One region of the Kribbella lupini genome, then DNA from elsewhere that is predicted to be linked to it. Evidence: riboswitches for the same ligand, from Rfam matches in the RefSeq annotation. Region 1 holds a riboswitch; each other region holds the start of a gene.

Evidence for each region. A riboswitch is a leader RNA that binds a small molecule or an ion and turns the genes downstream of it on or off. The one in region 1 is predicted to bind glycine.
Region 2: it holds a riboswitch for glycine, as region 1 does, so the genes downstream of both, ABD235_RS35865 (L-serine ammonia-lyase) here and gcvP (aminomethyl-transferring glycine dehydrogenase) in region 1, are expected to answer to the same signal.
Region 3: it holds a riboswitch for glycine, as region 1 does, so the genes downstream of both, gcvT (glycine cleavage system aminomethyltransferase GcvT) here and gcvP (aminomethyl-transferring glycine dehydrogenase) in region 1, are expected to answer to the same signal.

What each region holds. Positions count from the first base shown of each region.
Region 1 covers NZ_BAAANC010000001.1:1,247,553-1,250,820, forward strand. The annotation lists gene ftsR (transcriptional regulator FtsR) at 1-389, shown strand, start outside; gene ABD235_RS05655 (bifunctional nuclease family protein) at 447-941, shown strand; gene ABD235_RS05660 (MerR family transcriptional regulator) at 1,142-1,759, shown strand; glycine riboswitch at 1,885-1,976, shown strand; gene gcvP (aminomethyl-transferring glycine dehydrogenase) at 2,053-3,268, shown strand, end outside.
Region 2 covers NZ_BAAANC010000004.1:590,293-593,560, forward strand. The annotation lists gene ABD235_RS35860 (alpha/beta fold hydrolase) at 1-352, shown strand, start outside; gene ABD235_RS35865 (L-serine ammonia-lyase) at 314-1,687, opposite strand; glycine riboswitch at 1,766-1,858, opposite strand; gene ABD235_RS35870 (hypothetical protein) at 1,996-2,925, shown strand; gene ABD235_RS35875 (DUF3817 domain-containing protein) at 2,927-3,259, opposite strand.
Region 3 covers NZ_BAAANC010000002.1:143,242-146,509, reverse strand. The annotation lists gene ABD235_RS13825 (carboxymuconolactone decarboxylase family protein) at 1-136, opposite strand, end outside; gene ABD235_RS13820 (mandelate racemase/muconate lactonizing enzyme family protein) at 319-1,368, shown strand; glycine riboswitch at 1,431-1,523, shown strand; glycine riboswitch at 1,524-1,626, shown strand; gene gcvT (glycine cleavage system aminomethyltransferase GcvT) at 1,672-2,802, shown strand; gene gcvH (glycine cleavage system protein GcvH) at 2,812-3,192, shown strand; gene glyA (serine hydroxymethyltransferase) at 3,189-3,268, shown strand, end outside.

The DNA of each region.
Region 1 (3,268 bases):
CCGCGCCCGTCGCGGCCGAGCCCGCCGGGCTGCCGGTGGCCGAGGACTTCGGTGCCGACCGCACCGAGCTGAAGCTGACCCGCGAGGAGCTGCGGGTCGCGGCGGGCATCACTGCCGAGCTGCTGGAGCAGCTGGAGAGTCACCAGCTGGTGGTGGCTCGGGGCAACCACTACGACGGCGACGCGATCCTGGTGGCGAAGGCGGCCGCCGAGTTCGGCCGGTACGGCGTGGAGCCGCGCCACCTGCGCCCGTTCCGGACGGCGGCCGACCGCGAGGTCGGGCTGATCGAGCAGGTCGCCGGTCCGCGCCGTGACGACAAGACCCAGGAACTGGCGGCGCTCGCCGTACGGTTGCACGCGGCACTTGTTCGGTCCCGTTTGAGCCGCTGAGGTCACCTGCCGACCCGCACGCCAGCTTGTGTGGTCCGCGCGGAGTAGGCTGAGGGTGTGCGCGAAGTCGACGTAATCGGAGTCCGGGTCGAGATGCCCTCGAGTCAGCCGATCGTGCTGCTCCGGGAGGTCGGCGGTGAGCGGTACCTGCCGATCTGGATCGGTGCGGCCGAGGCTAGCGCGATCGCGTTCGCGCAGCAGGGGATGGAACCACCTCGTCCCCTCACCCACGACATCTTCGCCGAGGTGATCCGTGTTCTGGGTCACACGCTGACCCAGGTCCGGATCGTGAACCTGACCGACGGCGTCTTCGAGGCGATCCTGGTCTTCGACGACAAGACCGAGATCTCGGCCCGTCCGTCGGACTCGATCGCGCTCGCGCTGCGGACCGGTACGCCGGTGTTCTGCGCCGAGGAGATCCTGGCCGAGGCCGGCGTTCCGGTGCCCGAGAGCGAGACCGACGAGGTCGACGAGGTGGAGGAGGAAGAGGAAGTGGAGCGCTTCCGCGAGTTCCTCGACCAGATCTCGCCGGAGGACTTCGACAAGTCCTGACCGTGCGTTACGGCCAGATTTTGGATGTCTCTGGTACAAGGCCGGGTTGGTAACGATTCGGCCCGGAGCCGCGACACGCTTTCGGCTCGGAGCGGTTGTCGTTGACCGGGTCAGGTCGGCGGCTTACCTTGAAGGAGTTGTGAGGAGTTGTAACTCCACGGATGTAGTCCGTTCCAGTCGGTACCCAGGGAGGCTCAGGCGTGACACGCACCGGCGACACTGATCTGACGGCGCAGTCGGCGTCGGAGGCACACGCCGACGCGGCTGCCGCAGCGGGGGTGCAGGGCCTGCTCTTCGACGACGACCTGCGCCCGATGCCGGAGGATGTCGGCTTCCGCGGCCCGACGGCCTGCGCGGCCGCGGGCATCACTTACCGTCAGCTCGACTACTGGGCCCGCACCGGCCTGGTGTCGCCGTCGGTCCGCCCGGCCACCGGCTCGGGCACGCAGCGGCTCTACGGCTTCCGCGACGTTCTCCTGCTCAAGGTGATCAAGCGTCTCCTCGACGCCGGCATCTCGCTGCAGCAGATCCGCACTGCGATCGCCCACCTGAGCAAGCGCGGCATCGACGACCTGACCCAGATCACGCTGATGAGCGACGGCGCCTCGGTCTACATGTGCACCTCGCCGGACGAGGTGATCGACCTGCTGGCCGGCGGCCAGGGCGTCTTCGGCATCGCCCTCGGCGGTGTCTGGCGCGAGGTCGAGGGTTCGCTGTCCGAGCTGCCGACCGAGCGCGCCGACGGCGGCGACGAGGGGTCCGGCCCGCACGCGAACGACGAGCTCGCCGCTCGCCGCCGCGCCCGGATGACCGGCTGACCTCTTCCACCTGTTGCACCGGCGCCCACTCACCCGTCCCGGGTGGGTGGGCGTTGTCGTTGCCCGCCGTACGGTGGCTGGTCCCGGAACCCGGCGGGTCGAACTGGTAGCCTCGGGGGAGCCGTACACAGCACTCGGGAGAGTCTCAGGTTCGCCTGGGCGCCGAAGGGGCAATTCCTCCCCGGAACCTCTCAGGCCCATGGACCGGGTGCCGCAGGCGACTCTGAAGCGCGTCCGCTGCGTGACAGAGGGGGAGGCCACCGGCAGACCTGTCAGCAACGGAGCCTCCAGCCATGACTGAGCAAGACATCCGCCCACAGCTTTCGGCCACTTTCGCCGACCGGCACATCGGTCCGCGGGCCGACGAGGTCGCCCGGATGGTGCAGACCCTCGGGTACGCCGACGTCGACGCGCTCGTCGACGCCGCGGTACCGGCCTCGATCCGCTCGGCCGAGCCGCTGCGGCTGCCCGAGCCGGCCTCCGAGGTCGACGCGCTGACCGAGCTCCGCCAGCTGGCCGCCCGCAACAACGTCGCCACCTCGATGATCGGTCAGGGCTACTACGGCACCTTCACCCCGTCGGTGATCGTCCGCCGCCTGGTCGAGAACCCCGCCTGGTACACCGCCTACACGCCGTACCAGCCGGAGATCTCCCAGGGCCGGCTCGAGGCGCTGCTGAACTTCCAGACCGTCGTGTCGGACCTGACCGGCCTGCCGACCGCGAACGCGTCGCTGCTCGACGAGGGCACCGCTGCGGCCGAGGCGATGACGCTGGCGCACCGGTCGAACCGAAAGTCCAAGAGCAACCGCTTCCTGGTCGACGCCGACTGCTTCGCGCAGACGATCGCCGTCGTCCAGACCCGCGCCGAGGCCCTCGGTCTCGAGGTCGTCGTCGCCGACACCACCGACGGTCTGCCGGAGGGCGACTTCTTCGGCTTCCTGGTCCAGTACCCGGGCTCCGGCGGCGTCGTCCGCGACCTGAAGCCGCTGGTCGCCGCCGCGCACGAGCGCGAGACGCTGGTCGCGGTCGCTTCCGACCTGCTCGCGCTGACGTTGCTCGAGGCACCGGGTGAGGCCGGCGCCGACATCGTCATCGGCTCGTCGCAGCGCTTCGGCGTCCCGCTGTTCTACGGCGGCCCGCACGCCGGCTTCATGTCGGTCCGCGCCGGTCTCGAGCGGTCGTTGCCCGGTCGTCTCGTCGGCGTCTCGGTCGACGCCGACGGCGCCCCGGCGTACCGGCTGGCCCTGCAGACCCGCGAGCAGCACATCCGTCGCGAGAAGGCGACCTCCAACATCTGTACGGCGCAGGTCCTGCTCGCCGTCGTCGCGTCGATGTACGCCGTGTACCACGGTCCGGACGGCCTGAAGGCGATCGCCGAGCGCGTCCACACGAACGCCGAGAGCCTGGCCGCGTCGCTGCGCGCCGGTGGCGTCGAGGTCGTGCACGAGCAGTTCTTCGACACCGTCCTGGCGCGCGTCCCCGGTCGCGCCGCCGACGTCGTCGACACCG
Region 2 (3,268 bases), on a different contig from region 1:
GTTCGACACCCGCGAGGCCGCCGCCGAGCGCTACCTGAAGGTCGCAGGACTCCAGGGCCTGGTCGATCCGGCAAGCGACGCCGTCGGCCACGGCCTGCTGCGGATGGACGGCCGGTGGCGCCTCGCCCTCGACAACAAGGCGTTCGGCGTCGGCGCGCCCAACCTGCCCCGCCTGCTGCGCGAGGCCCAGGCGGACGTCGTCCTGGCGCGTGGTGAGCTCGACCCGATGAACACCGACACCGAGTACGCCGACCTGCACGACCGCGTCGTCACGCTGCCGGGCCTGGGCCACAACGCCCACGTACAGGACCCGTCAGCACTCGATCACGTTGACGGCCAGGCCGCCTCGTGACGTCTCCTTGTACTTGATCTTCATGTCGGCGCCGGTCTCGCGCATCGTCTTGATCACCTTGTCCAGCGTGACCACGTGCACCCCGTCCCCGTGCATCGCCATCCGGGCCGCGTTGATCGCCTTCACCGAGGCCATCGCGTTCCGCTCGATGCACGGGATCTGGACCAGCCCGCCGACCGGGTCGCAGGTCAGGCCGAGGTTGTGCTCCATCGCGATCTCGGCCGCGTTCTCGACCTGCTCCGGTGTCCCGCCGAGCACCTCGCACAGCCCGGCCGCGGCCATCGAGCAGGCCGAACCGACCTCACCCTGGCAGCCGACCTCGGCGCCGGAGATCGACGCGTTCTCCTTGTAGAGCACGCCGATCGCCCCGGCCGCCAGCAGGAACCGCACGACGCCGTCCTCGGTCGCGCCCGGGACGAACCGGCGGTAGTAGTGCAGGACGGCGGGAATGATGCCCGCGGCACCGTTCGTCGGCGCGGTGACGATCCGGCCGCCGGAGGCGTTCTGCTCGTTCACCGCGAGCGCGAACAGGTTCACCCAGTCCATCACCTTGAGCGGGTCGACCGACCACTTGTCGCCGCTCAGCTTCTGGTGCAGGCCGTGCGCCCGCCGCGGGACCTTCAGACCGCCGGGCAGGACGCCCTCGGTCTCGCAGCCCTCGTCCACGCAGTCCTGCATCACCTGCCAGATGTGCAGCAGGCCCTCGCGGATCTCCGGCTCGGTGCGCCAGGCCAGCTCGTTGGCGAGCATCACCTCGCTGATCGGCAGGCCGGACTCGCGGCAACGGTCGAGCAGCTCGGCGCCGGACAGGAACGGGTACTTCAGCGGGGTCCGGTCGGGCACGATCCGGTCGCCGGCCGCCGCGTCCTCGTCGACGACGAAGCCGCCGCCGACCGAGTAGTAGGTGCGCTCACGCAGTACGGCGCCGTCGGCGTCGCGGGCGACGAAGGTCATCCCGTTCGGGTGGTACGGCAGCGCCTTGCGGCGGTGCATCACCAGCTGGGTGTTCTCGTCGAACGGGATCTCGTGCTCGCCGGCCAGCCGCAGGATCTTGGCCGCGCGGATCGCCTCGACACGGCCCTCGACCGCGCGGGTGTCGACGGTCTCGGGGTCCTCGCCCTCGAGCCCGAGCATGACCGCCTTGTTGCTGCCGTGCCCGTGCCCGGTCGCGCCGAGCGAGCCGAACAGCTGCGACTCGACAGCCGTCGTACGGGTGAGCAGGCCGTCGGCGGCGAGGCCGACGGCGAAGGTCCGGGCCGCGCGCATCGGGCCCACGGTGTGGGAGCTCGACGGGCCGATCCCGATACTGAACAGGTCGAAAACGCTGATCGCCATCTGGAGGTTCCTTCCGGTCGTCGTTGACCGATCGGTGTGCCTCCCCGCTCTGTCAGGCGTGCTGCCTTCCAGAGGTGCCTCGCCCGTGCGGTGAGGGTGCCTGAGAGATTCTTGGGGAGAGTTGCTCCTACGGCGCCCGGGTCGGGCCCGGGTCTCTCCCGCACGGGTTCATGCGGCGTGTGCTGCTGACGGTCGCGACGGTACGGCGGACCCGCGGCCCTCGTCAATCCGGCGGTGCACTCCACAGAGGGAGAGCGTTCCCCCGCACGGGGGATCCCTCGGAAGCACCACCACCACAAGCTGAAGACATGACGACGAGCACGCATCCGCACGACCACGCACCGGGTGAGGCGACGACGCCGCGGTGGATGCGCTGGGCGCCTCTCGCCTCAGCCGGGTGGGCGGCGGCGTACGGGCTGGTGCGGTTCTGGTTCGCCACTGGGCATGCACCGGACTGGGAGTTGCCCGGGAGCGATCTGATGATCTCCTACTGGCTCTCGCTCGCGTTCTGCGTGCTGAGCGGGGTCCTGGTCGTGCTGCCGGTGTCGCGGGTGACCATAGGGCTCACCTGGGCAGCAGCCGCCGGCTGGGTCGCCGTGTGCGGCTTCGCGCTGCTCGACGTCGTCGCCGCCGTACTGCCCGGCCTCGGCATCCCCTTCGACCCACTCGGTCTACTCAGCCGGGTCGGCGGCCTCACCGGCGCAGGCCTTCTCGCGGCGACCGCTCTGGCCAGGCAACGACAGCTCGACCCGTCCTGCCTGCGCTGCAGCGGCAGCCGTCGACCGGTGACGTCCACACCCCACTGGGCCATCGCCGGAGCAGCCGTCGCCGCAGCAGGCTGCCTCATCCGCCTGGCCGCTCAGGCGGTCGTCGGCTTCGGCAGCACGCCGTACGACGCACGCTCGGCGGTGATCCTCTTCGAGACCGGTTTCCTGCTCGCAGGCCTCCTGCTCCCGCTCCTACTGGTCACCCGCGCCGGCCGGATCTTCCCGCGCTGGATGCTGCTGCTCCCCGGCGGCGGACTCGGCGCCGGCATCACGGCGTACTTCGGCGTCGGACTGCTCCAGATGTTCGCAGCCGTGCTGCGGCACGAGCCGATCTTCGGGGACATCGACCTGCCCGAGGCGTTCTTCTGGGTCGCCGTACCGGCCTACGTGCTCTGGGGCGCGGGACTGCTCACGGCGACGTGCGGCTACTACCTCCGGACGCGCCGACCCTGCCGCGGCTGCGGCCGGTGAATCAGCCGAGGCGGTTGGTGCGGGCCGCCCACAGCTCGAAGAACCAGGTGAACAACGGGGGAACGCTTGCCGCCAGCGCGAGCAGCGTGGTCGTCCAGGTCCAGCGCAGCGGCGTGCGGACGACCACGACGGTCAGCACGTAGGCGACGAAGATCCCGCCGTGGATCGGCCCGAAGATCTGGACGCCGATCTCGTTGTCCGACAGCACGTACTTGAACAGCATGCCGATCAGCAGCCCGGTCCAGGAGATCGCCTCGGCGATCGCCACCACCCGGAACCAGGTCGCGTGCTTCGAACCAGCCGGCGCGTCCACGGCTGCAACAGTCTCGGTCATCAGATCAGT
Region 3 (3,268 bases), on a different contig from region 1:
GGCTGGCGCGCAGCTTCACCAGCTCCTGCGTCGCCATCGGCAGGCTCGACCCGCTGAGCGCCTTGCCGGCGGAGTTCACGTACTTCAAGACCTGACCGGCCAGTGCGTTGCTGTGAAGGTCGATACGGGCGTCCATCAGGATCCTCCAGGTGATTTCGTCTGTTACCCCTCAGACACACGCACCCACCCAGGTGTGACACGGCCGCGGTGTGACTCACGTCTCCATGGCGAAATGAGTACCCAGAGCGGGGCCCGCGAGGTTTGCGCGGGCCGCGACCGTCGCAGACTAGGCAGGGAACCCCACGCTGAGGAGTCCAGATGACGTTGGACCGCCACTTCGTCCACCGGGTGGAACACTCGACAATCCAGTCCCGGTATCCGCGGACCGTCGGGCGGAACGCCCGGCTCGGGAGCCATGGGAACGGTGGCGTCGACGACGTCGTAATCCTGCACACCGACACCGGGAAGACCGGCTGGGGGCTCGCTGCCGGGCCGGTTCCCGAGGAGGTGGTCGGGCGGTCGGTCGGGGAGTTGATCGATCCGGCGACGGGAGTGACCGAGCCCGGGCTGCGCGGACTGGACTTCGCGCTGCACGACCTCGCGGGACAGATCCTGGACCTGCCGGTGCACGCGCTGCTCGGCGGGCGCGGGAGCACGACGATTCCGATCTACGACGGCGCGATCTACTTCGCCGACCTCGACGACGCGGGCGGCGTGGACGCCGTACTGGCGCACTGTGCGGCCGACGACGCGGCCGGGTACCGCGCGTTCAAGCTGAAGATCGGACGCGGGAACCGCTGGATGGACCGGGCGGCCGGCGACGCGCGGGACATCGAGGTGACGCGGGCCGTGCGGGCGGCGTACCCGAAGCACCGGATTCTGGTGGACGCGAACGACGGGTACGACTGCGACGGGTTCATCGAGTACCTCGAAGCGGTCGCCGACTGCGACCTGTACTGGGTCGAGGAGCCGTTCCTGGACGACGCGGACGACCTCGCGCGGCTCAAGAAGCACCTGCAGGGCTCGCAGACGCTGATCGCCGAGGGCGAGTCCAACCCCGACCTGGAGCCGTTGTTGGAGATAGCGGCCAACGGTGACATCGACGTGCTGCTGATGGACGTGGTGTCGTTCGGCCTGACCAGCTGGCGCGAGGTGATGCCCAGGATCGCCTGCCAGGCGTCGCCACACGCCTGGGGACTCCCGCTCAAGACCCTGTACGCCGCACAGCTGGCCGCGGGTCTCGGCAACGTCCCGACCGTCGAGGGCGTGCCCGGTACGACGGACGGCGTCGACACGAGCGCCTACCGCTGGGCAGACGGCAACCTGACCGTCCCCGACCGCCCCGGCTTCGGCCTGACGCTCGCCTGAGACCCGCCTTGCGCGCCCGGGCGCAGCCCGCTTAAGGTGCGACCGACAACTGAACACGCTGTTGATCCGCGGCGGGAGAACCCTGCCGCCGTGCAGGTGCCGTAGGAGCAAATCCTCCCCGGGAATCTCTCAGGCCCCCGTACCGCCGCGGTCAGGCAACTCTGGAAAGCAGCCGGACGTCCGGCTCACCGACGGTGCAAGCGAGGCCCTGGACGACGGGCGCGCGGAAACTCTCAGGTCCCATACAGAGCGGGGAGGAACCCCGATCTCGTGGCGCGTGCCACCTGGATTCTGGAGTTCCTCATGGCGGGTTCACCCAAGTACACGGCCCTGCGCGCCGAGCACGAACGGCTCGGCGCGAGCTTCACCGACTTCGGCGGCTGGCAGATGCCGCTCAAGTACCGCTCCGAGCTGGCCGAGCACCACGCCGTACGACGCTCGGCCGGGCTCTTCGACCTGTCCCACATGGGTGAGGTCTGGGTGACCGGCCCGGACGCCGCGGCGTTCCTCGACCACGCGCTGGTCGGCAAGATCTCCGCGATGGCGGTCGGCAGGGCGAAGTACTCGCTGATCTGCGCCGAGGACGGTGGCGTGATCGACGACCTGATCACCTACCGCCGGCCGGACGCGTTCCTGGTCGTCCCGAACGCCGGGAACGCCGAGGTCGTCGTCGCCGCGCTGCACGAGCGGGCGAAGGAATTCGACGTCACCGTCGACGACGCCTCGGCACGGACCTCGCTGATCGCCGTCCAGGGCCCGAAGGCCGAGGCGATCCTGCTCCGGCTGATCCCGGCCGGGCAGCAGGAGCTCCTGACCACGCTCAAGTACTACGCGGCCGTCGAGATCACCGTGACCGACCTGGACCTGCTGGTCGCGCGGACCGGCTACACCGGCGAGGACGGCTTCGAGATCTTCGTCGCGAACGACGACGCCACCGACGTCTGGCGCGCCATCGAGGCCGCCGCCGTGGACGGCGAGCTGACGCCGTGCGGTCTGGCCGCTCGTGACTCGCTCCGGCTGGAGGCCGGGATGCCGCTGTACGGCAACGAACTCTCCCGCGACGGCGACCCGTTCGCGGCCGGTCTCGGCGGAGTCGTTGCACTGAGCAAGGAACAGTTCGTCGGCAAGGAAGCCCTTGCCCACCGCAAGACAGTCTTTGCCAATAGCAAGGAAGTGGGCTCGGCCCGCAAGCTCGTCGGCCTGACCGGCACCGGCCGGCGGTCGCCGCGCAGCCACTACCCGGTCCTCAAGGACGGCGTCGTGGTCGGTGAAATCACCTCCGGCCAGCCCAGCCCCACGCTCGGCGTACCGGTCGCTCTGGCCTACGTCGACGCCGAGCACGCCGAGCCGGGGACCGCACTGCACGTCGACCTGCGCGGCAAGCCCGAGCCGTTCGAAGTGACCGCTCTGCCCTTCTACCAGCGCCAGAAGTGAGGACCCACCATGCCAACAGTCAAGGCTGGACTGCAGTACTCCGACGAGCACGAGTGGGTCGCCCGCGAGCAGGCCGGGACGGTCGCGGTCGGGATCTCCGCGATCGCGACCGACGCCCTCGGTGACATCGTCTACGTCGAACTGCCCGAGGTCGGCAGCACCGTCACCGCGGGCGAGACCTGTGGTGAGGTGGAGTCCACCAAGTCCGTCTCCGACCTGTACTCCCCGGTGTCCGGCGAGATCACCGAGGTGAACCCCGCGGTCGCCGACGACCCCGCGGCGATCAACGAGGACCCGTACGGCGTGTGGCTGTTCAAGGTGAACGCCACCGAGGGCGGCCCGCTGCTGTCGGCCGAGGACTACGCGGCCAAGCACGGCGGTGAACTGTGAGCACCTTCCAGCAGGTCGTTGCCCCGAGCCTCGATGCGGACCTCGCCGACCTGGACCCGGAGATCGCCGCGAAGAT